3 regions of the Nocardioides sp. JS614 genome follow, and region 3 is predicted to be linked to each of the others. Evidence: predicted binding sites of a transcription regulator. Region 3 holds the regulator's gene; each other region holds the start of a gene.

Region 1 (10,190 bases), 2.2 Mb from region 3:
GCGGTCGGCGCACCACCGGCCCCGGGGCCGTAGAACATCAGCTGGCCGGCGGCCTCGGACTCGACGAAGACGGCGTTGAACGCCTCGCGCACCGAGGCGAGCGGGTGGTCGCGCGGGATCATCGCCGGGTGCACCCGGACCGCGACCGCGCTCTGCCCGTCCTCGGTCACGCGGAGCTCGCAGATCGCGAGCAGCTTCACGACGCTGTTCATCTCACGCGCGGACTGGACGTCGGCGGCCGTGACCTCGGAGATGCCCTCGCGGTGCACGTCCGAGGCGGTGACCCGCGAGTGGAAGGCGAGGGAGGCCAGGATCGCGGCCTTGGCAGCGGCGTCGAAGCCCTCGACGTCGGCCGTCGGGTCGGCCTCGGCGTACCCGAGCTCCTGGGCCTCCTCGAGCGCCTCGGCGAAGCCGGCGCCCGAGCTGTCCATCCGGTCGAGGATGAAGTTGGTGGTGCCGTTGACGATGCCGAGCACCCGGGTCACCCGGTCTCCGGCCAGCGACTCGCGCAACGGGCGCAGGATCGGGATGGCCCCGGCCACCGCAGCCTCGTAGTAGAGGTCGCGGCCGGCCTTCTCCGCCGCCTCGAACAGCGTCGGCCCGTCCTCGGCCAGCAGCGCCTTGTTCGCGGTGACCACCGACTTGCCGTTCTCGAGGGCGGCAAGGATCAGCGAGCGGGCCGGCTCGATGCCCCCGATGACCTCGACCACGAGGTCGACGTCCTCGCGGGTGACGAGCGCGGTGGCGTCGGTCGTGATCAGCTCCGTGGGGACCTCCACCTCGCGCGGCGCCTCCGGCCGGCGTACGGCGACGCCGGCCAGCTCGACCCGCGCACCGACCCGGGCTGCGAGGTCGTGCGCCTGCTCCTCGAGCAGCCGGACCACCTGCGACCCCACGGACCCGCAGCCGAGCACGGCTACTCTCAGCGCCTTCTCTGCGGCGAGCTTGTCGCTCTCCATCACTGATCACCCATGTCCGTTGCCAACAGGTCGTCCTCAGTCTCCCGGCGAACCACGACGCGCGCGACTCCGTCCCGCACCGCGACCACCGGCGGACGCAGCGCGTGGTTGTAGTTGGAGGCCATCGAGCGACAGTAGGCGCCGGTGCCGGGGACGGCCACCAGGTCGCCGGGGCGGACGTCGGCGGGCAGGAACTCGTCCTTGACGACGATGTCACCGGCCTCGCAGTGCTTGCCGACGACCCGGGCGAGCACGGAGCCGCCGATCGTCGACGGCCGGGAGGCCAGCGTGCAGGAGTAGTCCGCGTCGTACAGGGCGGTGCGGATGTTGTCGCTCATCCCGCCGTCGACGGAGACGTAGGTGCGCACCGCCCCGCCGTCGAGCTGGACGGGCTTCACGGTCCCGACGGTGTAGACGGTGCACATCGCCGGACCGACGATCGCGCGACCGGGCTCGATCGACAGGCGCGGCTCGGGGATGCCGAGGGCCCGGCACTCGTGCTCGACGATCTTGGTCATCGCAGGTGCCAGCTGCGCGGGTTCGGCCGGGTCGTCCTGCGTCGTGTAGGCGATCCCGAACCCGCCGCCGAGGTCCATCTCGGGCAGCGTGACCCCCAGCTCCTGGGAGATCCGCGCCTGCAGGGCCAGCACCCTGCGGGCCGCGACCTCGAACCCGGAGGAGTCGAAGATCTGGCTGCCGATGTGCGAGTGCAGGCCGAGCAGGTCGATCCCCGGCGCGGCCTCGGCCCGGCGGGCCGCCTCGAACGCGTCCCCGGAAGTGATCGAGAACCCGAACTTCTGGTCCTCGTGCGCGGTGGCGATGTACTCGTGGGTGTGCGCCTCGACGCCCGCCGTCACCCGGATCATCACGCGGGCGGGCAGGCCGCTGTCGGCGGTGATCATCTCGAGCCGGGCCAGCTCGTCGAAGGAATCGACGATGATCCGCCCGACTCCGGCCGCGAGCGCGCGGCGCAGCTCGGTGACGGTCTTGTTGTTGCCGTGGTAGCCGATCCGGGCCGGATCGAAGCCGGCCCGCAGCGCCACGGTGAGCTCGCCGTTCGAGCACACGTCGAGGCACAGCCCCTCCTCCTGCACCCAGCGCGCGACCGTGGTGCAGAGGAACGCCTTGCCGGCGTAGAAGACGTCGTACGCCGCGAATGCGTCGCGGAACGCCCGCGCACGCATCCGGAAGTCGGCTTCGTCGAGGACGTAGGCCGGGGTGTTGACGTTCGCGACGACGTCGGGGACCGACAGGCCGCCGACGTGCAGGACGCCGTCGACCTTGTGCGCGGTCGACGACCACAGGTGCGAGACCAGGGCGTCCGGATCTGCGGGCGCCTGCAGCCAGGCGGGACCGCGGAGGGCGCCGGGCGCGTGCGCCCAGCCGGCTTCGTGGCTCATCCGTCCTACATCCGCTCGGGTGCGGAGACCCCGACCAGGTCGAGGCCGTTGGCCAGGACGGTGCGGGTGGCCGCGACGAGCACGAGCCGGGCGCGGTGCAGGTCACCGGCTTGCTCATCGCCCATCGGCAGCACCCGGCAGTTGTCGTAGAACCGGTGGTAGACACCGGCCATGTCCTCCAGGTAGCGCGCCACCCGGTGCGGCTCGCGCAGCTCCGCGGCGGCGGCGACCACCCGGGGGAACTCCGCCAGCGCGCGCAGCAGCTCACCCTCCTTGGGGTGGGACAGCAGCGCCGGGTCGAAGTCACCGGTCGACCAGGCGATGCCGAGGTCCTCGGCGTTGCGCAGGATCGAGGCGATCCGGGCGTGGGCGTACTGCACGTAGAACACCGGGTTCTCGCTGGACTGCTTGGTGATCTCGGCGATGTCCAGCGTGAGCGGCGAGTCGGCCGGGTAGCGGGCGAGGGAGTAGCGCAGCGCGTCGGTGCCGATCTCGTCGATCAGCTCCTCGAGGGAGACGATCTCGCCGGCCCGCTTCGAGAGGCGCACCTCCTCGCCGCCCCGGACGATCTTGACCAGCTGGCCGATCAGCACCTCGATGTTGCGCTCCGGGTCGTCCCCGGCGCAGGCGGCCATCGCCTTGAGCCGGCCGACGTAGCCGTGGTGGTCGGCGCCGAGCAGGTAGATGCAGCGGTCGAAGCCGCGCTCGCGCTTGTTCACGTAGTAGGCGGTATCGCTGGCGAAGTAGGTCAGCTCGCCGTTCGACCGGATCAGCACCCGGTCCTTGTCGTCACCGAAGTCGGTGGTCCGCATCCACAAGGCACCGTCGTCCTCGTAGAGGTGCCCCTGCGCCCGCAGCTTGTCCAGCCCGGCCGCGACGTCATCGCTGTCGTGCAGGCTGCGCTCGGAGAACCACACGTCGAAGACGGTGTTGAACCGGGCCAGCTGCTCCTGCTGCTGGGCGAGCTGGAGCGCGTAGCCCTGCTCGCGGAACGCGACCAGGCGCTCCTCGTCGGGGAGCTCGAGGATCGCCGGGTCCTCGGCGACGATCTGCCGCGCGAGGTCCGCGATGTAGCCGCCGTGGTAACCGTCATCGGGGGTCGGCTTGCCGAGCGCGGCGGCCTCGATGGACGCACCGAAGAGGTCCATCTGGTTGCCGCGGTCGTTGATGTAGAACTCGCGGGTCACGGTGGCCCCGCCGGCCTCGAGCACGCGGGAGATCGCGTCGCCCACGACGGCCCAGCGGGTGTGGCCCAGGTGCAGCGGCCCGGTCGGGTTGGCCGAGATGAACTCGACGTTGACCCGCTCGCCGCGCAGCACGTCGGTGTGCCCGTACGCCGCGCCGGCGTCGACGATCTCAGCCGCCACGATGCCCTGGGCACCGGCGGCGACCGTGATGTTGAGGAAGCCCGGGCCGGCGATGTCGACCCCGGCGATGCCGTCGGTCTGCTCCAGGCGCTGCTGGACCAGCGTGGCCAGGTCGCGCGGGTTCATCCCGGCCTTCTTGCCCAGCTGGAGGGCGACGTTGGTGGCGTAGTCGCCGTGCTCCTTGGATCGCGGACGCTCCACCGTCACGTTCGCAGGGACGCCGTCGGGGAGGGTGATCGCACCCTCGTCGGACAGCGTCGTCAGTACGTCGACGATCGCGGTGGAGAGCTGCTCTGGAGTCACCGGTCCAGGGTATCGGCGCCCGGGCTCGCGCCTCGCACCGATATCCGCCCTGGGACGCGACCGGTCGATTGCGCGTCCGTCCCGCGTCGGTTGTAGGGTGACGGCGCAGCCTCGCCGCGCGGGGCCGCTGCCTCCGTAGCTCAGGGGATAGAGCACTGGTTTCCGGTACCAGGTGCCGCAGGTTCGAATCCTGCCGGGGGCGCTTTCTTCTTTCCACGGTCGGGCGTGGTCCCCTCCCGCGGCGTCGGCCCTTCACTGGACCACGGTCCGATCCGGTCTCGTCCTCATTGGCCCGCCACCAGCTGGCCGAGGCGGGGCACACCGCCGAGGGTCGAGCAGCGAACGCCAGCGACGGACTCGACGACCCGGGCGGCCGAGCTCCGGCCTTGTGGTCGGCATCTGGTTGCGGTCTCGGCGGCAAACGGGACAGGTGCGCGTCGGGTCGCGGTGTGCTCCCGGGTCACCAGCCAACCCCTCTGGCCGTGCTCGAAAATGGTTTCGATCACCTGTTGATTTTTCGAGCACATGTTTGATATCATGTTCACACGCAACACTTCTCGGGAGCGTCCTATGACCGCACTGGCCCAGCCACGACACCAGGTCTCCCGCGCCCTCGCCCAGGTCCATGCCCTGCTCGACGAGATCACCGAGGCGTCCTTGTGGTCGATGGACCCGGCCGAGACCGCCGCCACCCTGGTCGAGGCCACCCGGGCGTGCGCCCGGGTCGCCGAGCTCGAGGCCCGGGTCACCACCCACGCCACGAGCGTGGAGGTCGCCGAACGGGCCGGGGCGACGTCGCTGACCTCCTGGTGGGCCCACGCCACCCGACAGACCCATGGGACCGCGGCCGCCAAGACCCGGCTCGCCGCCGGTCTGGGTCGGCACGGCCTGGTCCGTGACGCGCTGGCGGCCGGGCAGGTGCTGGTCGACCAGGCGGCGGTGATCATGACCGCGGTCGACGCCCTGCCCGACGACGTGGACCCGGTCCTGGTGGAGGAGGCCGAGCGGCACCTGATCGGCCAGGCCGCCCACTTCGACGCCCACGCGCTACGCCACCTCGGCAAAGGGCTCCTGCACGTCATCGACCCCGACACCGCCGACGCCCACTACGCCCGACTCCTCGACGCCGAAGAACGCGCCGCCACCCACAGCACCCGGCTCACCCTGACCGACCACGGCGACGGCACCACCCGACTCCGCGGCACCCTGCCCACCGCCCAAGCCCAAGCGCTGAAGAAGCAGCTGATGGCCTTCGCCGCCCCCAAACACCGCGCCGCGGTCAACGGCGGCCTCGGGGAGCGGCTGCCCGGCCCCGAACGGCTCGGCCGGGCCCTGTGCGAATGGATCGAGCGCTACCCCACCCACCGGCTCCCCCACGCCGGCGGCGTGTCGGCCACCGTCGTGGTCACCATCCCGGTCGAGACCCTCCTCGGCGGCCTCGAACCCGGCGTCCTGGACACCGGCACCACCATCTCACCCAGCCAAGCCCGCCGCCTCGCCTGTGAAGCCGCGATCATCCCCATGATCCTCGACGGCGACTCCCAGCCGCTGGACGTCGGACGCCGACGCCGGTTCCACACCAAAGCCCAACGCCTCGCGATCGCCCACCGCGACCAGACCTGCACCGCCGACGGCTGCGACTGGCCCCCCGGCCTGTGCCACATCCACCACAACAACCCCTGGGCCGCAGGCGGCTCGACATCCGTCAAAGACGGGCGGTTGCTGTGCCCCAAACACCACACCCGCGCCCACGACCCCACCTACCGGATGACCCAACTCCCCGGCGGCAAGATCGCCTTCACCAGACGGACATAGACCGACCCTCGGCCCGCCGCCACCACCCGACGACCACCGACGACGACCACCACCCGCCGGCGGACACCCGACGGCCACCACACCCCCGCAACCGCGGCGACCCGCCCCGGAGCGGGCGAGGCTTGACGGATGGCGACGGCGGGTCGATGCTCCGTGGGCGCACCGGCCGTCGATCCGCTGACGTCCCGCGTCGATCGGCATGGGATCGGGACCGTAGCGAGCGATTCCGGCCGAGTGGGGCGATGAAAACGGCGACTTCACCGAGGGGTTACGCACGGGTAGGAAATCGGCCGGATTGGTCTTGACCGGCGGCGTCTTTCTCGCTTCGCCCCCTCCCCAGCGATCGAGCACACACGCACAATCGTGGCCAGAAACCGCTCGGTGGGACCACCGACATGGGATCAGACAAGCCGCGGCCGACGGGGAGGGACGCAGCGGCTCCGGCAACGAAAGCAGGACACGCAGTGAACATGTCCCTCAAGAGGGCGATCACCACCCTCACGGTCTGCGCAGCCGGCCTCGCCGGCGCCCTCGTGACCACCACGCCCGCCGACGCGCACAAGGCCTCGGACGGGGATCGCCTCGTGAAGACGAACCTCGGCTACAAGGGCACGGCGTACGGCACCAAGGTGATCATCGACGGCGTCGAGATCCGCAACGCCAAGGAGGCGTTCGCACAGCAGCGCTGCACCCGCTACGCGGGCCGCACCGTGCTCAAGAACTCGACGCTCTCCCTTCCCGACAACGAGCTGGTCAAGGTGTCGGCGGCGACCAGCCACACCGAGACCTACGCGAAGGACGGCCTGAACGGCGTCCGCGGCACCAGCACGATCGCCGACCTCGCCCTGGGCGGCGAGTTCCAGGGGACCCAGACCCCGACCCTGTCTCTCAAGGGCCTCACGTCGGTCGCCGACGCCTTCCGCAAGGCGGACGGCACGTTCGGCCACCAGGAGTCCTTCAGCTTCGAGGGTCTGAGGATCGAGAACCTGCCTGAGCAGATCCCCCAGGAGCTGCAGGACCTGCTGGACATCCTCGGGTCCACCAGCAGCGACCTCGTCACCCAGGTGCTCGAACTGCTCACCTCCGTCACCGGGAACACCATCGAGATCCCGGGTCTCGGCAGCATCGGCCTGGCCGGGGTGAAGTCCGGCTCCGCCGGGCCGCACTCCGCGGCGTCGCAGACCTACGCGCTGCGGCTCCTGGTCAACGCGACCGGGCACGACACCGTCATCACCCTCGGCCGGGCGCGCACGGCGATCTCCGAGCCGGTGCCGGCGGGCGTCTTCCACTCGCGGGCGATGGGCCTGGAGATGTTCGGCGGCAACGATCTGCTCCGCCTCGGCGGCCTGCAGGAGCAGTCGCTCAACTGCTCGGGCAGCAACGGCAAGGTGAAGACCCACAAGATCGCCGACGCCCGGGTGCTCGGCGGCCTGGTGAACCTGACCGGCATCGAGTACCGGCTGATGGGTGACCAGTTCCGCAACGGCTCGGCCAACGGCTTCGTCGCCAGCAAGATCGGCTCGCTCGACATCCCCAGCCTCGGCCTGGTCATCGACGGGATCACCTCGAAGGTCGCGATGCGCAAGCCGCAGGACACGACCAAGGTCAAGCGCGTCATCACGACCGGTCTCGCCAAGATCACGCTCGACGGCGAGGAGGTCAAGCTGCCCAAGCCGGGTGAGACGGTCGACCTCGGCGACGGCAACACCCTCCAGTACCGCGTGGTCAAGCAGAACTGGACCGGCGCAGAGGTCAAGGCGCTGGTGCTGACCCTGCCCGGGCTGATCCCCGGCGGCTCGATCCTCGAGCTGGGCTGGGCCGGCGGTCACATCATCCCGAACTGATCCACCGTTCCCTCGGGTCGAACGCTCCACCTCCGACGCTCGGGCACTGCTGTCCTCCGGGTCAGCAGTGCCCGATCGTCGCGTCGTTCCGGGCCGCGTTGCCGAGCCGGCGGGCCATGCCGACGTTCGGCAGCACCACGCTCGCGCCGCCGATGCTGCCGATCCCGCCCTGCACGACGCAGGTGGTGATCTTGTGCGGGTCGACGTGCGCGACCACCTGGGCCAGCCGGAACAGCTCGACCGGTGAGAGGTCGGTGTAGAGGTGCTGCATCACCGACAGCACGCCTCGCTCGATGAAGCCGGGGACGTGGGCACGCGCCCGCACCCTGGCCTGGATCCCCCGCAGCACCCGCTGCTGGTTGGCCGACCGGTCGAAGTCGCCGCGGATCAGGTTGTGCCGGATCCGCGAGAACGCCATCGCGTCGTACCCGCCCAGGTGGATCCTGCCCTTCCGGAAGCCCTTCGGCTTGAGGTAGGTGTCGTCGAAGGCGACGGGGTTGTCGACGGTGATGCCGCCGATGTCCTTGACCATCGCCTGGAAGAACTTGAACCGGCTCACGAACACGTAGTCGGGCTGGACGCCGACCAGGTTGCCGACGGTCTGCCCGAGCAGCTGGGGGCCGCCGAAGTAGAGGGCGGCGTTGATCTTCTCGAAGCCGTGGCCGGGGATCGAGACCCACGAGTCGCGGGGCACGCCGATCGCCGAGGCAGCACCGGTGCGGGTGTTCATCCCGATCAGCTGGAGGGCGTCACCGCGGGTCCGGGTCATGTCGTGACCCGGCCGGGCATCCGAGCCGACCGCGAGGATCCAGACCACGTCCGGGGTCAGGTCGACGCCGTCGGCCCGGTTCACCTTCACCAGCGCGACCTCGGTGCTCTTCACCGCCGAGTCCGGCACGACGAGCGCCGCGATCGCCAGGACCAGCCCGATGGTCCCGAGCCGAACGAGCTTGTGGAAGCGTGCTGACATCACCGGGTCCCCTTCGTCATGTCGTAGCCGAAGATCCGCCAGGCGCGGTCGGTGCGGGTCAGGTAGAGCCGCCCCTGCACCCGGACGTCGCGCTCGAGCCTCCCGCTGGTCCGGAAGCCGAGCAGCACCCGGGCGGTGACCCCGACCGCCCGCTTCCGGACGGCGAGGACGTCGATCCGCACCCGGCTGCGCCGGGCCTGCACGCCGTCGATCCGCTGGCCGATGTCCTCGTTGCTCATCAGCGCCCGGTCGCCATGCGCCTCCTTCCGCGCCCCGGGCGTGAACCCGGGCCAGGACGTGGAGAAGTCGCGCCGCGGGTAGTCACCGCCGAGGTACGCCGCCCGCGTCCAGCCGTCCACGAGCTCGCGGACCTGGCCTGCGAGCCTGGTGCGCTCGACCCGCGGGAGCGAGCCGGTGACCCGCCCGAAGCTCACCACGGTCTCGACCTTCGAGACGGTGGCGGAGCCGGCCGGCTGCGACTGCGGCTGGTCCGCGGGCTCGTCGTCCCCGCCGCTGCACGCGCCCACCCCGAGGGCCAGGACGAGGGCCACCACGATCGCGGCGGACAAGCGCCGCTGGGGTCTGGTCATGGCTGCGGGACTCCCTCTCTCGGGTGCTGTCTCAGGTGCTCTGTCCGGTGCGGTCCGGGGTGTCGGTGGAGGGCGGTGTCCGCGACCCCACCATGACCCGAACCACACCACGCCGTCCGACCACCCCGGCAGTCTGCATTTGCTGGGGCGCTGGACTAGCCTTGCCGATTGAACTACTCCCCCGCGCACGTACCGGAAGAGGCGAATCAACCCGTGCCGCATTCCCCAGGCAGTCAGTCCGACGTCCCCGCCCAGCAGTTCGAGGGGGCCGACTTCGGCGCCAACGAGTGGCTGGTCGAGGAGATGTTCGACCAGTACCAGCAGGACCCGGACAGCGTCGACGCTACCTGGGCCGAGTACTTCCGGGCCACCGGCTCCGGCGCGGGCACCAACGGTACGTCGCAGCCCGCCGCCCGCGCCAGCGCGCCCGCCCAGCCGGCCGCCGCGCCGGCCCCGAAGCCGGCCCAGCAGCCCGCGCAGCAGGCGGCCCCGCAGCCCGCCCAGCAGCCCGCCGGGCAGCCCGCGCAGGACACCGCCGCCAAGCCGGCGCCGGCCCCCGTGGCCAAGCCGCGGCACACCGCGAAGGCCGCCGAGCCGGCCAAGGGCACGGCCAACCCGGTGCCCAAGGAGTCGCGTCCCGCGACCCCCGCGCCGACCACCGACCAGCCGACCTACACCGTGCTGCGCGGCGCGCCCGCGCGGACCGCGCAGAACATGGACGCCTCGCTGACCGTGCCGACGGCGACCTCGGTGCGCTCGGTCCCGGTGAAGCTGCTGTGGGACAACCGCACGGTCATCAACAACCACCTCGCCCGGGCCCGCGGCGGCAAGGTGTCGTTCACCCACCTGATCGGCTACGCGCTGGTCAAGGCCGTCCGCACCATGCCCGAGATGAACGTCGGGTTCGACACCGTCGACGGCAAGCCCAACCAGATCACCCCG
Region 2 (10,190 bases), 2.4 Mb from region 3:
GGTGACCTCGTGCGCGGTCAGCGGGACCTTGCGGACCCGCCAGCCCCCGAGATGCCCGATCGTCATCGCTTCCTCGGCGCTGAACGCGCGGCCTCGGACGGTGGTCCCGAGCCGGTGCCACGCGTCGGTGCGGGCGAAGATGGCAGCGGCCTCGCTGCCGTATGTCTCGATCTGGTGTGCCATGGTCTTGGCTCCTTCGTGCTCAGACGGCGACCGGCTGGTCGTCGGTCGGTTGGGTGGCGAGCAGGAGGCCTTCGACCTCGCTCGGCTGATAGCCCCACGTGGAGAGGGCTCCGAGGACGCGGGCATCCCAACGGCTCGGGTTGCGCCACGTGTGCTTGCCGGTGCTCGACTCCCACGCGGTTACGACGGCGGCGAGGGTGGTCATCGTCGCGGCCTTGGGGGTGGCTGCCTGCTCGGCCAGGTGCTCGGCTGCCTGACGACCTCCGCCGTACACGCTGGCGGTGTCGAGGCCGAGCAGTTCGCGCAGCATCGGGTGGGCTGAGTCCATGGCCTTGGTGAGGGTGAACTGCCCGCCCACGACCGCCTCACAGATCAGCGCCTCGGCTCCCTGCGGCGCGGTCTTGCGGGCGAGGAACTGCCGCAGCCAGTCGCGGCGTACGACCTCGGCGCTGGCCCACGCCTTGTTGTTGGCGATGACGCGCCGACGTTCCTCGCGGGCCGCTTCGGCGGCTTCCTCCTCGTCGGCCTCGCCATCGCCGGTCTTGTGGGTTCCGGTCCGGTAGTTCCAGCGCTGGACGAGTCCAGCCGCCGCCGGATCACGACAGATCCACGTCGGCTTGAACACCTGCACCGGCTCGTCGTCCGACTCGTCGTCCCCGTCGGTGGTCTCGTTGTCGGGGTACTCCCACTCAGCGACGACCACGACCGCCGCTCCCGGCACGGTCGGCCAGTCGTCCTCGGCGATCGCCTCGCCGTCGGCGGCTCGGACGTGGTCGTCCAGCCGAAGCCCGCGGGCGTCCCGGACCTCGTCCGGGTCGAGCACGGGGAGGCCCTCGGCCCGGAGCCGGTCGACCTCGGCCAGGAGGGCGGCGCGCTCGGCGGCCTCGTCGCGGAGTCGCTGGGCCACGTGGGAGAGGGGGCGGCTGAACTGCATGGCGCGCTCGAGTCGCTCGACCGCCTCGGCGTCGTGCTCGAACTCGGCGAAGATGGCAGCCTCGTCGAGCGTCAGGTCACCGGAGACGACACGAGCGCGGGTCTGCTCCTTGTCGACGATCGCCAGCGCCGCGTTCACGCGGTTGCGGGGCAGGGCCGCGCGCTTGGCGATCTGCGCGGCGCTCACGCCGACGAGCGCGAGTTGCTCGACACCGCCGACGATCTCGCTGTCGCGCATGGCGGCGCGGTGCAGGTTCTCGACCATCTGGTCGGTGATCCGGTCAGCCTCGTCGGGCTTCGGCACGACCTGCGCCGGGATGTCGGTCAGGCCGACCTCGGCGGCGACGACGGTACGTCGCTGGCCGCGCAGGACGACGTACGCGCCGTCCTCGTCGGCGTACACCGTCACCGGCTCCAGAACGCCGCGCTCCTTGATCGAGCGGGCGAACTCCTTGGCGTCGGCGTGCAGGTCGGTGCGGACGTTCGCGCCGATCTTGATCTTGCTGGGGTCCAGGCGGACGAACTGCGAGTCGCTCATCGTGTCTCCTTCGGTTGGTTGAGCGGTCAGGGGCAGACTGCGAGCCGGTTGGGGCTCCCCGCTGCTGTGGGCGCCGGGGCTGTGGAGAGACGCCCCGGAAGCGACCCCGCTCGACCTCCTCGCTGCTTCCTCGGTGCAGCGGTCCTCACTGCGTGCATGGGGTGTGGCGCCAGGTGTCCGCTCGCTGTGGCTCTCGCGCTTGAAGGGCGCATGGGAACCGAAACCGCGAAGGCGCTGCGGGCACGAAGGCGGGAGTCGCGTGCACAGATTGACCGGCTGATCGCGAAGGCACATGAACGTAGTCCGCTCGGTTCGGTACGGCGGGCGCGAGTCGCCGAGAGCGCCCGCCTTGCCCGGCGCCGGATCAAGGCGCTCGCCACCACCCACGAGGCGGCCGCAGCCATCGAGGTCGAGATCGGCCGGGCACTGCTGCGAGTCGTCGAGCAGGGCCTGTCCCGCAACGAGGCGTTCGAGCTGGCTGGACTGCGCCGCCACCTCGGTCGCCGTTACCTGGCCGCGGCCGAGGGTGCCCAGGTCGCGGCCAAGGCCGGTTTCTCCACAGACCCGGTCGCGCCGGCCCATCCCGAGTACGGCCGGCGCGACCGTGGCACCGACGGCAGCCGCTCGGTCGCCGACGTACCGGAAGGGAAGAACTGATGCAGCTCGCTCACGCAGTCACGCTCGCCGAGGCCCGCTCGTACGTCGCGGCCCTCGCCGACAACGCCCGCACGTTCGACGCGTCCGTGGAGTACGAGCACGTCCTCCTCGAGCTCGACACCATCCACGGCGGCGAGGTGCCGCCCACCACCGAGGTCCTCACCGACAAGAGCGACGTCCTCTACACGGTCGCCGAGGCGGCGATCGAGGAGCTCGTCGACCACGGCGTCGACGGCCTCCAAGTCGAGCTGATCCTCGCCAGGCTCGAGGACGCCCGGGCCCTGGACCGTCCGTGATGTACGGGACGAACGGCCGGCAGCTTCGAGAGGAGCTCACGACCCTCCTGCGGCAGCACCGGATCCAGCAGCGGCTTGGTGGGCCTGGCTCTCAGTCGATTCCGGTGACGACGACACCTGAGCAGCGCGAGGATCTCGGTCAGCTGATCCAGCGTTACCGGTACGCGGCGCTGGCGTGGTGCCTTCACGCAGTCGTGGCGGCGGACCCGCGACCGGGTCTCCAAGATACGTCGTCGCGCGGGCCGGCGGAGGAACTGCGGTTCCGGCTGACGCGCAGCATCAACATGTCGAACGCTGGCATGCCATCGCTCGACGATCTGTCCAAGCCGCAGGACTTCGCGATGGTCGAGAGCTGGCGACAGGTCGCTCGAGCCGCGGTCTTCGGCGAGCACGACTTCCCCGGCCTCATGGACCAGGGCCGGCTTTCCTACGCCGAGCGCATGACCGTCCTCAAGGACGCGGCTGAGGTGACGCGAGGCCTGGTCGTGCTCGACAAGCGGTACGAAAACATCCCCGGCTGGATCCCCATCCGGGAGCGCGCACGCCTCGACCGAGTTGCCCAGGCCTGCGCCACCTTCGCCCGTGACGTCGAGCCGGACTACTCGGTCGACCACAAGGGCTGGCGCCCGCCATCCGCCACCATCGACGGCGGACCTCTGCCCGGGATCGGCGGCGTGCTCCAGGCCGAGCACAACATGCTCGTTCACCTGTCGAAGTTCCCAACCGCGCTCAACCTGCGACGGGTCATGGACGGCCAGCGGATTGTCTCCCACGAGGCAGCCCGGCGCGCGCCAAACGTCGCGCCCGAACTGATCGAGAAGTGGCTCGAGCGGGAGCAGACCTACAAGCGGCTAATCGACGAGACCCGAGACGTCGGCGGTTTGATCGGCCACGGGGGACTCGCCGCGGCAGAGGCCGCCAACGCTGTCAGCCGACTGCGGCGGGTTCACGTCGATGAGATCTCGACGCCGGAGCCGTTGCGCGACCTCGACAAGCTGTTCACAAGGACCGACGCCCGCGTGGCGGCCATCATCGAGCAGGGTGTCGCCGAGCGGCTCTACTTCGTCAGCGTTAAGGCGCCTCGGATCGTAGACGGCACTGGCCATCTTGTGAGCCCTGGCCGAGAGCGATACGTCCCGATCCACTTGCCGGTCCAGACCGATCTGCTCGCGACCACCAGGCATCAGCTGCAACCGCCTCCCGTCGCGCCCGTTGCACCCACCGCGGCGAACGACGGCCGCGATCTGCTGAATGAGTCGATCCATCACCGACCCCCGCCGAGGTCAGGCCCCAATGCTGCTCGGTAGCTGGCAGAGGCGCGGGCGGCTCTCCTTCCACAAGCGCTGTGAAGGCCGCAACCCCTACTCCTGGGGCTGCGTCTCCCGAGGCTTGGGCTTCGGGTCGCGCCCAGTCACTTCGCGGAACCCCTCTGGTGTGCCGCACTTCTTGATGAGGTGCTTCACATAGGCGCGGGTGTACCGGTACGACTTGGTCGGCTCGTCGTACTCGCACCAGTCCGGGTTCGTGCGTTCGGGGTTCTTCGCACCGCCGGCGGGGCGGGCCTTGAGGTTCTTCCACGCCTGGGTGAAGTGACTCATGTTGAAGACGAAGGGCAGACCAGCCTGGACCTCGGCGGCAGCTGCCTTCGGCAAGAGCCTGCCCAGGCCCGAGACCGGCTGCTTCCGGTCGCGGATGATGACCTGACCCTTGCGCCCCATCTCCTCGACGGCCGTGCGCTCCTCGTCAGTCATGTCGCTCAAGTGGGTGAACTGGATGGCGACTGCATCGGGGTCCTTAGGGGCCAGCTCTACCGCTGCTCGGAGCCGGAACTCATAGCGCGGATCGGAGGTGACCGCTACGTCCAGTCCCGACTCGTACTCGGTCAGGAACCCCTCCAAGTAGTTCGGCAGCGTCTTTCGCAGACGTCGGAGTGCCTGCTCTCCTTGCGGCGTAAAGGTTCCGACGAAGAGCGGGATGCGTAGGCGGAGCGCGAGGGACTGGTCGTGTCCGAACTGGGTCGTCAGTTCGTCTTCGTAGTTGAGGAGGTGGGCGTGGGCATGTCCTGCCAGAGCGACTACGAGCGCGACGTCGGCTGCAGCGTGTCGGTGCTCCAGGCGGTTCCGAAGACGGATGAAAAGTGCAATGTTCGCGCGGACAGGATCCACCGGGTCTGGCCAGTGCTCCTTCATGCTGCGCTCGAGCTCCCAGCACTTCGGCTCTCCGTCGATCTTGACCAAGCGGTTCTTCCGAGTCGGGTCCCAGTACCGGAAGTCAACACCGTCGCGGAGAAACACAGCATGGAGGAGGTAGAGCCACGCCATATGCATATGGACCGTGAAGCCCTCGAAGGCCCTGTTCTCGGCGGGGTCGTTATAGAGGCGGACAGCGAGGCAAGCTTCTTCGATGCTCGCGTCGAGCGTGCCCTGCCATCGTGGGGGACGGGCCATGGTTACGCGAACGTTCCTTCGTACTCGATGACTGCGCATGCTGTGGCGAGGCCCACAGATTGGATCCGCCGGAAGAACTCTCCAGTCCGGCGCTGCCGGAGGTCGCGCTGCTCTTCGTCGTGCGTCGCCGACGCGTAGTTCAACACTCGGTCAGAGCCCCTCAAAGAAGTCCTCGTTGATCCGGTTGATCGTGGCAACCTTGATCGCCTCGACGCCGACGCCGTGGTCGATCATCAGGTCGACGAGCTCCTCGCCGTTGATCAGAACGACCCGGACCCCGCGTCCGTCAAGCTCTCGTGTGGCGGCCGGCGTGAAGGTGCTGGTCGTCAGGAACACGCCCCGGTCAACCTTGCCCGACATGGCCCCAAGGAAGTTCCGCATCTCCTCGGACCCGACTGTGTTCCCGGCGCCGTAGCGCTTGGCTTGGACATAGATCCGGTTGAGGCCGAGCTTGTCTTCCTCGATTACCCCGTCGACGCCGCCGTCGCCCGTCCTGCCGGTGTGCCGCATCAGACCGAGCCCGCCGTAGCCCATGGCTTCGAGCAGCTTGAGGACCAGGCGCTCGAAGGCCGTGGCCTCGATGGAGCGGACCTTCTCCAGCAGTTCGCTGGCGAGTACGACACGGGCGTCCGCCTCGGCCCGTGCGATCAGGTCGTCGGGTGACTCGTCTTCGGCTGCTGAGGAGGGCTGCTCGGCCGAGGAAGATCGGGCGGCCTTCTTGCTTCGGTACTTGTCGTAGAACTCGCGGTACTCCGCGAACTGCTCCAGGGTCGAGTTCCGGATCTCGCCGGGCGTCGCCAGAAGGGCCTGCCCTCGCTCAGTGATCTGTACGCGGCCGCGCTGCGGCCGGTCGACGGCCCGTGCTTTGAACAGGTAGGTCACCGACCAATGGACCCGGTTGGCGACGAGGCTCATGCCCGAGGTGATCGTCTGACGGCGGTCGTCGTCGCTGAGCGAGAGCCGGTCGGAAAGCTCCTCGGTCAGGTCGCGCATGGCGCGCACGCGGCCATCGGCCAGGGTCTCCAGCACCGGCCGCATCAGACTCTGGTAGTCAGGGATGGCCACCCCCGCATGATGGCAGTCGGATCCGACGGTTCCCGAGTGTTCGGCGGAAACCGTCGGCCCGTCCTGCGAGAATCGCCCGCGTGAGCCAGATGACCGAGGCAGCCGGCAAGCCGGCCGATGAGCCCACCGCCACCTACGGCCTTGCTCATCGGCGGCGAGGGGGATACCAGTGACTGTGACGCATACGATCGTCGAGGAGCTGGTGGTGAAGTCGCGGCATCGTGTCAAGACCTACGGCGAGGTCCTCACTCCGCGTCACATGGTCGACCGGATGCTCGACTTGGTGCGCGATGAGCTGGAGGCCGGCCCCGACTTCGTCGACAAGACCTTCCTCGAGCCGGCGGCCGGGGACGGCAACTTCCTCGTCGCGATCCTGCACCGCAAGCTGCGCGCGGTCCAGCAGCGGTACCCACATGAGGAGTGGCCTGAAGCCTCCCTGTTCGCCCTCGCCTCGATCTACGGCATCGAGCTGCTGGAGGACAACCATCGGGACGCCAAGGCGGTCATGCTGGCGGAGTTCTTGCATTTCCACGACGAGCACGAGATCCCTTGCGGCCCGGATACGGAGCAGCGACAAGCCGCGACCTTCCTGATCGACACGAACATCGTGCGCGGCGACACCATCACCGGACTGACCCCCGAGGGCCTGGACATTCAGTTCTCATGGTGGAACCGGGTCGCTGGTGCCCGCGGGACGGTCCAGCGCGAGCCGTTCACGCTCGCCTCCCTGCGCGACAGCGCCGCACTTGACCTCGCCATGGACTTCACGGTCTACGAGACCTACGAACCGTGCCGGATCGACCGGGTCCACCTGGAGGCGAAGTCTGGTGCCTAGCCCGAAGATCAGCACCTACCGCGAGATCGTCCCTCTCATCTACTCGTGGCGGACTCCTGACGTCCCCAAGTACGCGGGCTGGGAGAAGATCGGCTACACCGAGCAGGACAGCGCGGAAAAGCGCATCGACCAGCAGGCCAGCCAGATGTCCATCACCAAGGAGAAGGTCTGGTCTCGACGCGCGCTGTACACCACGGAGGCCGGCGGGCGGTTCACGGACAAGGACTTCCACGAGTACCTGCGCCAGCAGGGGGTCCAGCGAGAAACCACCCCCAAGCGGACCGAGTGGCACAACCTCGCGGCAGCGCCGAAGAGGTCGCTGGACTACTTCAACGAGTTCGCAGGGCAGGACTTCGCTGACTTCCAGGCCGATGGAGTGGACGACTACGTCCTGCGCCCTGAGCAGCAGGCCGCCGTCGATCAGGCGCTGGCCGCCTTCGCCGCGCACGACGAGGTTCTGTGGAACGCGAAGCCCCGGTTCGGCAAGACGCTGACCACCTACAACCTGATGCGGAAGCTCGACGTCCACCGGGTCCTCATCGTCACCAACCGTCCTGCGATCGCGAACTCCTGGTACGACGACTTCATGCGCTTCATCGGCCACCGGACGACCTTCAAATTCGTCTCGGAGTCGCCGTCTCTGGAGAACCGCTCTCCGATGAGTCGGGAGCAGTGGCGCGCCCACTCACGCGAGCACGGCGATGCGGACCCGCGCATCGTCGAGTTCGTCTCGCTGCAGGACCTCAAGGGGTCGCAGTACTTCGGCGGCAACTACCCCAAGCTCAAGCACGTCGCCGACTTCGAGTGGGACCTGCTGGTCATTGACGAGGCCCATGAGGGCATCGACACCGACAAGACCGACGTCGCCTTCGACCAGATCACGCGCGCCCGCACGCTGCACCTGTCGGGCACACCGTTCAAGGCGCTGGCCAAGGGCAAGTTCGGCAAGGACCAGATCTTCAACTGGACATACGAGGACGAGCAGACCGCCCGCCAAGAGTGGGCCGACGCCTCCCAAGAGAACCCGTACCAGGCACTGCCGAAGCTCAACCTGCTGACCTACCAGATCTCGCGGATGATCACCGACCGCCTGGCCGAGGGCGTCGCGCTCGAGGAGGACGAGGCGAACATCGACTTCACCTTCGATCTCAACGAGTTCTTCGCGACCAAGGACAACGGCTACTTCGAGCACGAAGCCGAAGTGATCCGGTTCCTCGACTGCCTAGCGTCCAACGAGAAGTACCCGTTCTCCACCCCAGAGCTGCGCGATGAGATCCGACACTCGTTCTGGCTGCTCAACCGGGTCGCCTCCGCCAAGGCGCTGCAGAGGCTGCTCAAGCAGCACGAGGTGTTCAAGGACTACACGGTGGTTCTGGCTGCCGGCGACGGACGCTCCAACGACGACTCCGACCTGGTCGCGGTCGGCAAGTCGCTGGACAAGGTGCGCACCGCCATCGCGGAGGCCGAGGAGTGCGATGGGAAGACGATCACGCTGTCGGTCGGTCAGCTGACCACAGGCGTCACGGTGCCCGAGTGGACCGCAGTGATCATGCTGTCCGACATGTCCTCGCCGGCGCAGTACATGCAGGCGGCGTTTCGTGCGCAGAACCCGTGCACGTTCGAGCGCGCCGAGCACGTGTTCCAGAAGCAGAACGCCTACATCTTCGACTTCGCGCCTGAGCGGACGCTGAAGATCTTCGACGCCTTTGCCAACAACCTGCACCCGAACCCGTCTGGCGACCCGGGGGTGCGGCTGGAGAACATCCGTACGTTGCTGAACTTCTTCCCGGTCCTGGGCGAGGACTCCGAGGGCCGGATGATCGAGCTCGACGCGTCCCAGGTCCTGACGTTCCCACAGGTGTTCAAGGCCCGCGAGGTGGTGCGTCGCGGATTCCTGTCGAACCTGCTGTTCGCCAACGTGGCTGGCATCTTTCGCTACTCCGCGCACGTCAAGGAGATCCTCGACAAGCTGCCCACCGCGAAGCAGGGCAAGACCAAGAAGGGGGAGCCGATCGAGATCCCGCACCCGCCGCCGGTCACCGACCCCGACGGCAACGTCCTCCCGACCGGCCTCGCGTCCGTCATCAACCCCAAGGTCGAGGAGCTCGGCAAGCCGGTCTGGCGGACCGAGGACATCCCGATGCCGGAGCCAGACGTACCCGTGCACACCATGGCCACGAAGATCGCGAAGGCGGTCACCGAGCAGAGCCACGACAAGCGCGAGGAGCTTAAGGAAGCCTACGGACTCACCGCGGCCCAGGTCGACCGCGACGAGAAGCGCACCGAGCAGGCCGTGAAGGCGCAGGTCGAGCGTGCTTACACCGAGCACAACATTGCGAGCAAGCACCTTGAGGACGAACTGGAGAACGCTGCCACCGAGGCGGAGGCCGAGGCGATCCAGGCCAAGAAGGTCGAGCAGGACGAGGCGTTCAAAGCGAACATCCTGTCCATCGTCACCGAGACGATGGACTCGATCGTGCCCGAAGTGGTCACCCGCGAGGAGATCAAGTCCGAGCAGAAGCGGGCGAACCGGACGATGGACGACGCCCGCTCACACCTGCGCGGCTTCGCCCGGACGATCCCGATGTTCCTGATGGCATACGGCGACCGCGACATCCGGCTGGCGAACTTCGACGACTACACGCCCGACGACGTCTTCCACGAGATCACCGGGATCACCGAGGCGGAGTTCCGCGTCCTGCGCGACGGCCAAGAGATCACCGAGGAAGACGGCACCGTCACGAAGATCCCCGGGATGTTCGACGAGGCCGTCTTCGACCAGGCCGTCCAGGAGTTCCTGAACAAGAAGGAAGCACTGGCCGACTACTTCGACGACGCGCAGACCGAGAACATCTTCGCCTACATCCCGCAGCAGAAGACGTCCCTGGTGTTCACGCCGCAGCACGTGGTCAAGACGATGGTCGACATCCTCGAGGCCGAGGACCCAGGTGTCTTCGCCGACCCGGACAAGACCTTCGCCGACCTGTTCTCGACTGCCGGGCTGTACCTGATGGAGCTGGTGCGGCGCCTCGACACCGGCCTTGCCAATGCCCACCCTGACCAGGACGAGCGGATCAAGCACATCCTGACCTCACAGATCTTCGAGATGAGCCACAACGAGATCCTCCACCGCATCACCATCGAGGCAGTGTCGGGGGGTGTTCCCGAACGCAAGGAGTGGATCGAGAGGTCCGGACACTTCCGCGTAGGAAACCTCGCCAGGATGACGGCGGATG
Region 3 (10,190 bases):
AGAACGGGATCGACCGGGTGGCCGGGTGGCCGTGGTTGCCGGGGATCGGGTTCGCGGTGGGGTCCGGCTCGCTGAACCGCCAGCCGGCCTGGCAGAACACTACGACGTCACCGGCCTCCGGTCCCAGGCGCAGCCAGGGGGCGGTGCGTGCGTACGCCGCGAGCACCCCCTCCTGGGCCCGCGCGATGGTCCGCATCCGTTCGATCGCCTCGGCGCGCTGGGTATCGGGGCCGGTCCAGTACAGGAGGTCGGCGCCGCCGTTGTCGGCGATCTGGACCCGCCCGGCGAGCAGCGGGTCTGCGGTGAGCGGCCCGGTCAGGCCGATCAACCGGTCCGGGGTCGACCAGTCCATCGAGTGGTCCGCCAGCACGATCACGATCGACCGGTCCCAGAGCCCCTGGGCCTTCAGCGCGTCGAGGAACCGCTGGACCTGCAGGTCGGTGTCGGCCAGTGCGAGCCGGCGGGCGACGCGCAGCGTGGTGCCGGTGAGGTCGGCGTGCCCGAACCGGTCGATGTCGCCGAGGTTGACGAACATCAGGTTCGGGTCGTACTCCTCGAGCATCGTGATCGCGGCGTCGATGGTGAGCGCGTCGGGGGCGTGGTCGGTGATCGGCAGCGTCGGGCTGGGCTCCCAGCGGTGTGTGGGACGGCCGCCGAAGACGCCGTACAGGTAGGTCTTGGAGAGCACCGTGCCGGTGGTGAGGCCGCGCCGGCCGAGCCGGCCCAGCAGCGTTCCGCACCGGATGTCCGAGGGCCGGTCGAGGGTGCGCACCTCGCCGAGCCCGCGGTCGAAGACGGAGTTCGCGGGCACCCCGGTGCGGTCGGGGCGCAGCCCGGTCATCATCATCACGTGGTTGGGGATCGTCTCCATGACCGGCATCGACGACGCCTGCGGGAACCGGAGCCCACCGTCGCGCAGCGCCGCCAGGTTCGGCGTCAGGCCGCTGTCGATCTCGTCGGGCCGGCAGCCGTCGACGACCAGCACGTAGGCGCGTCGGGGGCTGCGCCCGGCAGCTGCGAGCGCCGGGGCGCCGGCGACCGTGGAGAAGACCAGCCCGGCGGCGCCCGCCTTGAGGAAGGTACGGCGGTCGGCCGCGACCGGGCCGCTCACACCGGCTCCCCGACCTGCTCGACCCGGCCGGTGCCGGTGCGGGTCGCGTAGGAGACCGACCAGGTGATCGAGGTGTCCCGGTCGGCGCGGTCGCCGATGACGTACCAGTCCATCTGCGCGCGCAGCGGCGTCACGTCCAGGACGGAGAAGCCGTGGTCGTCGAAGTTGAGGTACTTGATGTGCCGGTTGTTGGCCAGGATCGTCTGCTCGACCGCGGTGCTCGTGGTGTGCGCGGGCGTGCCGGTGAGGTCCTTGAGGTTGTTCGAGGTGACCGACGAGCACACGAACTCCACGCCCGCGGAGTCGCCGGCTGGGTACGTTGAGGCGTCGTACGGCAGCTCGCACGCCCAGCCGGAGTGGATGTCGCCGGTCACGAACAGCGCGTCGCTCACCTGGTGGTCGCGGATGTGCGTGAAGACCTCGCGGCGGTCGTCGGTGTACCCGTCCCACTGGTCGACGTTGTAGGGCAGGCCGTCGCGGGGGAGCAGCCCGGTGACGTCGTTGACCGGGTCGATCAGCTCGTCGGGGAGCCCGCCGAAGTCCACCGGCGCGATCATCACCGGGTTGCCGATGATCTTCCACTGCGCGCGACCGCGCGAGAGCGACTGCTTGAGCCAGTCGAGCTGCTGGCGGCCCACGATGGTGCGGTCGGGGTCGCTCACCGCCGCGTCGGCCACCGGGAGCGGCTCGGGGAGCGGGCGTGCGACCTGCTCGTCGCGGTAGGTGCGCAGGTCGAGCATGCTGATCTCCGCCAGCCGGCCGAACTGCAGCCGCCGGAACAACCGGTCGCCGTCGCGCAGCCCGGCGGTGCCGTCCATGCGCACCGGCATCCACTCGTCGTAGGCGCGATGCGCCCGGGCGCGGCGCCGGTGGAAGTCGCCCTCGCCGAGGTCGGGGTTGTGGTTCTCGGCGCCCTCGCGATAGGCGTCGTTGGTCACCTCGTGGTCGTCCCAGGTGATCACCCACGGGTACTTCGCGTGCAGCGCCTGCAGATCCGGGTCCTGCTTGTACTGGGCGTGCCGCTGGCGGTAGTCGGCCAGCGTGAGCATCTCGTGGGCCGGCTGGTGCGAGCGGATGTCCTCGTCGTCGATCCCGTAGCCATACTCGCCGGGGCCGTACTCGTAGAGGTAGTCGCCGAGGTGCAGCACGGCGTGCAGGTCGTCGCGCGCGGCAAGGCCCCGGTAGGCGGAGAACCAGCCCGCCTGCAGGTTCGCGCACGACACGACGCCGAAGCGCAGGTGGTCCGGGCTGGCGTCGCTCGCCGGGGCGGTGCGGGCCCGGCCGACCGGGCTGACGGCGTCGTCGTACCGGAAGCGGTAGTGGTACCAGGTCGCCGGCTCCAGCCCGGTGACGTCGACCTTGACCGTGTGATCGCGGCTCGGCCCGGTCTGGAACCTGCCGCGGCGCACCACCCGGCGGAAGTCGGCGTCGCGCGCCACCTCCCAGCGGACCTCGACCCGGGGGCCGTGGCCCGACCCCGGCCGGCTCGCGGCGGTCGGCGTCACCCGGGTCCAGATCAGCACGGCGTCGGGAAGCGGGTCGCCGGAGGCGACCCCGTGTCGGAACACCCGGCCGCTCGCGCGCGGGTCGTCCGCGGCGCCGGTGGGTGCGGCGGCGCCCGCGGGCCCGTCGAGGCCGGTGGCGACGGCGAGCGTCGCGGCGCCGGCGGTGCCGGTGGCGAGGAGGGTACGGCGATCGAGGGTGGTCACGCCTCAATGAACGACGCACCGGGTGCCGGGGCACGGGCTCACCGGTGTGAGCACCGTATGTTCACCCGGCCGTCACTCCGGACGGGGGCGCCGGGTCACTGCTCGGAGTCGACCAGCCGCCCGGCGGCCTGCGCCACCGCGTCATCGGGGCACGGGGCCTGCGCCGCCGCGTCATCGCGAGAGGTGGTCTGGACCGGTGCGGCCGTGAGCACCAGGCCGGGCTCGCGCCGGCGCAGTCGTCGCAGCAGGTGGCCCAGGGCGTGCCGGAGCCGGACCCGGCCGATCGCTTCGGCCGCGGCCCAGCCCGCGAGGATGACCATCCAGCCCACGATCGCGTCGATCACCCAGTGGTTGCCGGTGCCGACGATGACGACGGCGGTGCCCAGGGCGTAGAGCCAGCCGAGCACGCGCACCCATTTGCGGGTGGCGTAGATCTGCAGGGCGAGCGCGACCCACAGCGACCAGCCGGCGTGCAGCGAGGGGAAGGCCGCGAGCTCGTTGGTCAGCCCGCCCAGGCCGCGGGGCGCCGAGGCGTCAGCGCCCCACCAGCCGTCGGCCGCGTGCAGGCTGAGGATGTCGACGTACCCACCGATGAAGCGCGGCGGCGCGGTCGGCAGCGAGATGTAGGCCATCAGGCCCATCAGGGTGCCGATCACCAGGGCCCGGCGGGCGGGCCCATAGCGGTCGGCGCCGAGCCGCCACAGCCAGATCAGCACGCCGGCGGTGACGACGTAGTGGAGGGTGGCGTACCAGTAGCTGCCGGCCAGGCCGAGCACCCGGTGGTCGCTGAACAGCTGGTTGAGCGGGACCTCCCACTGGATCCCGATCAGGCCCTCGAGGTGCAAGAGCTCGTCGGCGCGGCGCAGGGCCGGGCCCATGTCGGTGTCGGCGAGGAGCCGGGCCAGGCTGTAGACGACCCAGAGGGCGAGGATCAGGACCAGCTCGAGGATGCCGCGCGCCCACCGCGGCATCGGGCGGCTGCGGGCGAGCGCGGATGCTGTCGTCACAGCACCAGCGTTGTTCATGCAACCTCCCTGAGTCATCCGGGCTCCACCCGGAATCAACACCAGGGTCTGCTCAGGTAATTCCCCGACGTCCGGTCGATGTCAGACCCGTCGCAGCACCGCTGTCACCTTACCGAGGATGGTGGCATGGGTGCCGTCGATCGGATCGTAGGCCGGGTTGTGCGGCAGCAGCCACACATTTCCGTCCTTGCGCTGGAAGGTCTTGACCGTCGCCTCGCCGTCGATCATGGCCGCCACGATCTCGCCGTTCTCGGCGGTGGGCTGCTGGCGGATCGCGACGTAGTCGCCGTCGCAGATCGCGGCCTCGATCATCGAGTCGCCGCGCACCTCCAGCAGGAACAGCTGGCCGTCGCCGACCAGCTGGCGGGGGAGCGGGAAGACGTCCTCGACCCGCTCCTCGGCGAGGATCGGGCCGCCGGCGGCGATCCGGCCGACGACCGGCACGTACTGCGCCGCGGGCAGCGCGTCGCCGACCCCGGTCTCGTCGAAGGAGGACTCCTCGGCCGCCGACATCGACCGGCGCGCGGCCATCACCTCGGGCAGGAACACCTCCAGGGCACGCGGGCGGTGCGGGTCGCGCTTGAGGAAGCCCTTCTCCTCGAGGGTCTTCAGCTGGTGGGCCACGCTCGAGGAGCTGGTCAGCCCGACCGCCTCCCCGATCTCGCGCATCGAGGGCGGGTAGCCGCGCTTCTCGATGGAGTCCTTGATGTGGGCGAGCACCCGCTGCTGGCGCGGGGTCAGCCCGGTGGCGTCGGGCGGTCCGTCGGGCAGCTCGCTCACGCGGCGGGACGGGGTCTTCTTGCCGGTCTGGGGCGTGGCCATGGGAGCACGGTAGCCATCTCGGCCGTCGGGTTCAAACACCTGTTCGAACGGCGTGTCGGCCAGACTGCGGCCATGGGTGCACTCCGAGGTTCAAGCAGGCGCGGGGCGAGTGGCCGCAGCGCGGTCGTCACGGGCGGGGCGCGCGGCATCGGGCGCGGGATCGCCGAGCGGCTGGTGGCGGAGGGGTACGCCGTGGTCGTCGGCGACGTGGACGAGGCGGCGGCGCGGTCCTGCGCGGAGCAGATCGGCGCGGCCGAGGGGCGCGGGCTCGACGTACGCGACCCGGACGCGCACCGCGCCGCGGCGGCCGCGGCGATGCGGCACGGCGAGCTGGCGGCCTGGTTCAACAACGCCGGGGTCGGCGACGACGGCCTGATCGGCGACCTCACCGACGAGGCCGTGCGGCGGGTGGTCGAGGTGAACCTGCTCGGCACCCTGTGGGGGATGCGGGCCGCGGTGGCCGCCTTCGGCCCGCGCGGCGGCGACGTCGTCAACACCGCCTCGCTCGCGGGCCTCGGCCCGGTGCCGGGCTACAGCGTGTACGCCGCCACCAAGGCCGCGATCGTCTCCGCCTCGATGTCGGTGGCCGCGGAGACCCCGCGCCGGGTCCGGGTGCACGCCCTGTGCCCGGACGGCGTGCGGACCGCGATGCTCGACGCGCAGACGCCCGGGGGCCTGGGCGCCGCGCTCGTGCACTCCGGCGGGCGGATCCTCACCGTCGAGGAGGTCGCCGCGGCCGCGGTCGGGCTGCTCGGGACCGGCCGGGTGGTGCGCACCGTCCCGGCCTGGCGGGGCGGGCTGGTGCGGGCCACGACCCTCGCGCCGTCCGTCGCCGCCCGTGCCACCGGCCTGTTCGCCGCCCAGGGCCGTCGGGCGATCGCGAAGGGCCGCTGAGGACCGTCGCGGGGCCGCCCCGCGGCCATCGAACAAATGTTCGTGTCGCTCCTTGATCGGTTCGAACACGTGCTCTATCGTCGTACACATGTTCGATCGAACGTCTGATCGAGTGCCTGGTCCAGACCGTCCCGCGGGGACTGTCGGTGGCCACCACTAGAACTGACGTCGAGAGAGCAGGACCCCAGGCAGACCGCCGCTTCCCCAGGAGGTCACGATGAGCACGATGACGATTCCCGCCCACCCGGCTCGGGTGGTGCGCTCCGCAGCCGCCCGCCGCGGCGCGGTCCGGCTGACCCGCCGTGGCCGCCTGGTGGTGCTCGCGGTCGCGGTGCTCGCGATCCTGGCGATCGGCTTCGTGCTGGCCGGCGGCTCGGTCGCCACCGGCGAGTCGGGCCACCCGGAGCCCACCCGCGTGGTGATGGTCGGCACCGGCGACACGCTCTGGGACATCGCCGCCGGCCTCTCCGACGACGGCGACGTGCGCGCGATGGTCGACCGGATCCAGCGGCTCAACGCCCTCGACTCCGGCATGGTCGTCGCCGGCCAGCGCCTCCTGGTGCCGGTGGAGTAGGCGCCCTCACAGACCCACACCAAGGCCCACGCAGGCCCACACAGACATCGTCAGCCGCCTCGACCCCGGCTGACGAGCCGGGGAAGACGAGGGGCGGGGCCTGGTGGCCCCGCCCCTCGCGGCGTCCTGGTGGGGTGCCGGGGCCGCGCCCAGTTTCGTCGGTCGGCCGATGAACCTCGCGCCTGGACGATGAAGCTGCGTCGTCCAGGCACGAGTTTCGTGGCGGACCGGCCCCGTGCGAGCGCGGCCGTGGCCTCAGCGGGCGGCGCGGCGTCCGCCGATGGGACGGGTGCGATCGTCCTCGGCGGCCGGCTCGGCCGGGGCCGGTCCGGAGCGCGGCGGCGGGCCGCCGGTGATGCCGAGCCGGCGCAGCACCCGCGCGAGCAGCATCAGGCCGACGAACAGGCAGGCCACGGCGCCGACCGAGGCCAGGGCCAGGAACCACCACGCCGTCCGGTCACCGCCGCGGGCGGTCGAGCCGAAGTCGATCGCGGCGTACACCAGGTAGCCCCACGCCACGATGCACGCGGTGATCCCGAGTGCGAGCAGCAGCAGCGCCGGCTGGAACCGGGCCCGGCGCCGCGGCCCGCGACGCGATCCCGCGCGCTTGCCCGCCGTGCTCCCCGTCGCCCTGCCTGCCACCGCGCCATTGTCGCCGATCCCCGGTCGCCCTCCGGCCACCCGGGGCCGGTGCGCGCGGCGCACGCCGGTGGCCGCACGGATCGGCCCGGGGCCGGGCTCAGGCGGCGAGGTTCAGACGGCGAGGCTCAGGCGGCGAGCGTGACGTTCAGCTCCTCGCGCAGCCGGGCCATCAGCCGCGTCAGCAGCCGCGAGACCTGCATCTGGGTCACGCCGATCGCCTCGCCGATCTGGGCCTGGGTGCAGCCGCGGAAGAAGCGCATCTCCACGATGATCCGCTCCCGCTTCGAGAGCTTCGCGAGCACCGGCGCGAGCACCGCGCGGGCCTCGGCCACGTCGAAGCCCTCGTCGGTGAAGCCCAGGCGGCGCCCGATCGGGTCGTCGTCGCCCTCGTGCGCGGGGGCGTCGAGCGAGGCCGGCGCGAAGCAGCCGCTGGCGCCGAGCGCCTCCACCACGAGGTCGCGGTCGAGGCCGAGGTGCTCGGCGATCTCCGAGGGGCGCGGCGCCCGGCCGAGCTGCTGGTAGAGCTCGCCCTCGCAGGCGATGATCTTGGTCTGCGCCTCCTGGATGGAGCGGGGCGGGCGCACCGTCCAGCCGAGGTCGCGGAAGTGCCGGCGGACCTCGCCGCGGATGGTCGGGATCGCGAAGCTCAAGAAGTCGTGGCCGCGGTCCGGGTCGAAACCCTTGACCGCCTTGACCAGGCCGACGTACGCGACCTGCTCGAGGTCGTCGGTGGCGATGCCGCGCCCGCGGAAGCGACGGGTCGCGTCCACGGCCACCGCCATGTTCAGGCGGATCAGCTGGTCCTCGATCTCGGCCCGCTCTGCCGGGTCGGCGGCGGAGCGGAGGGTGAAGAGACGGATGGTCTCGTCGGAACGGCTCGGTGCAATCCCTGCAGTCATCGGGGGTGACCTCTCCTGTCTTCGATTGTCCTGGGGCCCTTTGTGCTGCGGCCCTTTCACGACCGTCTTGGTTGTCTTGCCCCGGACTGGTGGAGCGATAAACCACCCGTGCGGGTGGTCTATCCGGGGGCGGATCGTGCATCGGCCGGCCGCACCGACCGCCGCACCGACCGCCGCGCCGAGGGGCTTCCCGGGCGCGGCGCCCGGGCCCGGCAGCAGGTCCGGGGACGGCGGGGGACGAGGCCGCGACACGCCCTCGCGAGCCCCCCGATCCGATGCCCGGAGGGGCCCTGACCTGCAGGTTTGCCGCGTGGCCGGCGATCGCCGCAAGAACTTCCGCGGGCTACTTGCGCAGCCCTGGGGGCCGGGCGTACGGTTACCACTACATCTAGTACTTACAACGGTGTAGTTATCCACATCTAGTCCCCAGAAGCGCCTCGGCGACTCACAGGTCCAGGGTGGAAGACCCACAGCTCGCCCCTTGTTGTACACAGCGGAACCCCCGATATCCACAGCCCGCGCCCACCCCTCCTGGGGATTCTCGGCGACCCCTGCGCAGCCCACCGGAGAGGAGTGACCCGTGCACTGTCCGTACTGCCGCAACACCGACACCCGGGTCCTCGACTCGCGAGTCGCCGACGACGGCGGATCGATCCGCCGCCGGCGTACCTGCTCGGCCTGCGCGAAGCGGTTCACGACCGTGGAGCTGATGCAGCTGACCGTGCTCAAGCGCTCCGGCGCGTCCGAGCCGTTCACCCGGGAGAAGGCCGTCGCCGGGGTCCGGAAGGCCTGCAAGGGCCGTCCGGTCACCGAGGACCAGCTCGCGTGCCTGGGCCAGGCGGTCGAGGACGCGCTCCGGTTGGACGGGGCGGCCGAGGTCCCGGCCCACGAGGTCGGCCTGGCGATCCTGGGTCCGCTGCGCGAGCTCGACGAGGTCGCCTACCTGCGCTTCGCCAGCGTCTACCGCGCCTTCGAGTCGGCCGACGACTTCGAGGACGAGATCGCGATGCTGCGCGCCGAGCGCCCGGCCGTCGCGATCGAGCCGGTGACGGTGCCGGCCACGGAGCCGGCCCCACCTCAGCCCGTCGCGACGGGCTGACCCCAGACCGCCCGGCGTGTGTAGTGGGGAAGCTGCACGCGCCGGGCGCACCACATCGAGCCCGGCCGCTCACCCGAGCGGTGTCGGTGCTCAGGGCAATGATCGAAGCAACACCACCTCGAGAGACGGGACAAAGAGGGATGACCGAGACCGTGAGCGGGCGCACCGGCGCCAAGACCGGCCTGAAGATCGAGCGGGTCTTCAGCACCGAGGGGGTGCACCCGTACGACGAGCTGACCTGGGAGCGCCGCGACGTCGTGCAGACCAACTGGAAGACCGGTGAGACCGTCTTCGAGCAGCGCGGCGTGGAGTTCCCCGACACCTGGTCGGTCAACGCCTCGACCATCGTCACCACCAAGTACTTCCGCGGTGCGGTCGGCACCGACGCCCGCGAGTGGAGCCTCAAGCAGCTGGTCGACCGGGTCGTGAAGACCTACACCAAGGCCGGCGTCGACCACGGCTACTTCGCCACGGTCGGCGATGCCGAGGTCTTCGAACACGAGCTGACCTGGCTGCTCGTGCACCAGTACTTCTCCTTCAACAGCCCCGTCTGGTTCAACGTCGGCACCCCGTCGCCGCAGCAGGTCTCGGCCTGCTTCATCCTCTCCGTCGACGACTCGATGGACTCGATCCTGAACTGGTACAAGGAGGAGGGCTTCATCTTCAAGGGCGGCTCGGGCGCCGGCTTGAACCTCTCCCGGATCCGCTCCTCCAAGGAGCTGCTCTCCTCCGGCGGCACCGCGTCGGGCCCGGTCTCGTTCATGCGTGGCGCCGACGCCTCCGCCGGCACCATCAAGTCCGGTGGCGCCACCCGGCGCGCGGCGAAGATGGTCGTCCTGGACGTCGACCACCCCGACATCGAGGAGTTCATCGAGACCAAGGCGCGCGAGGAGGACAAGATCCGCGCGCTGCGCGACGCCGGCTTCGACATGGACCTCGGCGGCAAGGACATCACCTCGGTCCAGTACCAGAACGCCAACAACTCGGTGCGGGTCAGCGACGAGTTCATGCGTGCGGTCGAGGACGGCACCGACTTCGGCCTGCGCGCCCGCAAGACCGGCGAGGTCATCGAGCGCGTCGACGCCCGTGAGCTGTTCCGCAAGATCAGCCAGGCCGCGTGGGAGTGCGCCGACCCGGGCCTGCAGTACGACGACACCATCAACGACTGGCACACCAACCCCGAGACCGGGCGGATCACCGCGTCCAACCCGTGCTCGGAGTACATGTCGCTGGACAACTCCTCGTGCAACCTCGCCTCGCTGAACCTGCTGAAGTTCCTCAAGGACGACGACACCTTCGACGCCGAGCTGTTCGCGAAGGCCGTCGAGGTGATCATCACCGCGATGGACATCTCGATCTGCTTCGCGGACTTCCCGACCGAGGCGATCGGCCGGACCACCGTCGACTACCGCCAG

Evidence for each region. Region 3 encodes LexA, which represses DNA repair genes until DNA is damaged. Its sites were predicted from a motif close to TCGAACANNTGTTCGA; they were not measured.
Region 1: NOCA_RS25710 (HNH endonuclease signature motif containing protein) is a predicted target of LexA. The motif match lies at 4,547-4,562, and genes of this name have one in related genera.
Region 2: NOCA_RS09435 (DUF3644 domain-containing protein) is a predicted target of LexA. The motif match lies at 5,061-5,076, and genes of this name have one in related genera.

Annotation. Positions count from the first base shown of each region.
Region 1 covers NC_008699.1:1,844,790-1,854,979, reverse strand. The annotation lists gene NOCA_RS10240 (homoserine dehydrogenase) at 1-959, opposite strand, end outside; gene lysA (diaminopimelate decarboxylase) at 959-2,359, opposite strand; gene argS (arginine--tRNA ligase) at 2,365-4,029, opposite strand; tRNA gene NOCA_RS10225 (tRNA-Arg) at 4,159-4,231, shown strand; gene NOCA_RS25710 (HNH endonuclease signature motif containing protein) at 4,600-5,844, shown strand; gene NOCA_RS10215 (hypothetical protein) at 6,315-7,688, shown strand; gene NOCA_RS10210 (LCP family protein) at 7,750-8,658, opposite strand; gene NOCA_RS10205 (hypothetical protein) at 8,658-9,248, opposite strand; gene NOCA_RS10200 (multifunctional oxoglutarate decarboxylase/oxoglutarate dehydrogenase thiamine pyrophosphate-binding subunit/dihydrolipoyllysine-residue succinyltransferase subunit) at 9,462-10,190, shown strand, end outside.
Region 2 covers NC_008699.1:1,679,470-1,689,659, forward strand. The annotation lists gene NOCA_RS09410 (DUF932 domain-containing protein) at 1-183, opposite strand, end outside; gene NOCA_RS09415 (ParB/RepB/Spo0J family partition protein) at 203-1,654, opposite strand; gene NOCA_RS09420 (hypothetical protein) at 1,865-2,311, shown strand; gene NOCA_RS09425 (hypothetical protein) at 2,311-2,607, shown strand; gene NOCA_RS09430 (hypothetical protein) at 2,607-3,914, shown strand; gene NOCA_RS09435 (DUF3644 domain-containing protein) at 3,969-5,054, opposite strand; gene NOCA_RS09440 (restriction endonuclease) at 5,205-6,119, opposite strand; gene NOCA_RS09445 (hypothetical protein) at 6,289-6,954, shown strand; gene NOCA_RS09450 (DEAD/DEAH box helicase) at 6,947-10,190, shown strand, end outside.
Region 3 covers NC_008699.1:4,031,333-4,041,522, reverse strand. The annotation lists gene NOCA_RS20790 (alkaline phosphatase family protein) at 1-1,111, opposite strand, end outside; gene NOCA_RS20785 (alkaline phosphatase D family protein) at 1,108-2,820, opposite strand; gene NOCA_RS20780 (phosphatase PAP2 family protein) at 2,916-3,827, opposite strand; gene lexA (transcriptional repressor LexA) at 3,927-4,667, opposite strand; gene NOCA_RS20770 (SDR family NAD(P)-dependent oxidoreductase) at 4,740-5,561, shown strand; gene NOCA_RS20765 (LysM peptidoglycan-binding domain-containing protein) at 5,779-6,135, shown strand; gene NOCA_RS20760 (hypothetical protein) at 6,391-6,777, opposite strand; gene NOCA_RS20755 (sigma-70 family RNA polymerase sigma factor) at 6,903-7,676, opposite strand; gene nrdR (transcriptional regulator NrdR) at 8,257-8,775, shown strand; gene NOCA_RS20745 (vitamin B12-dependent ribonucleotide reductase) at 8,916-10,190, shown strand, end outside.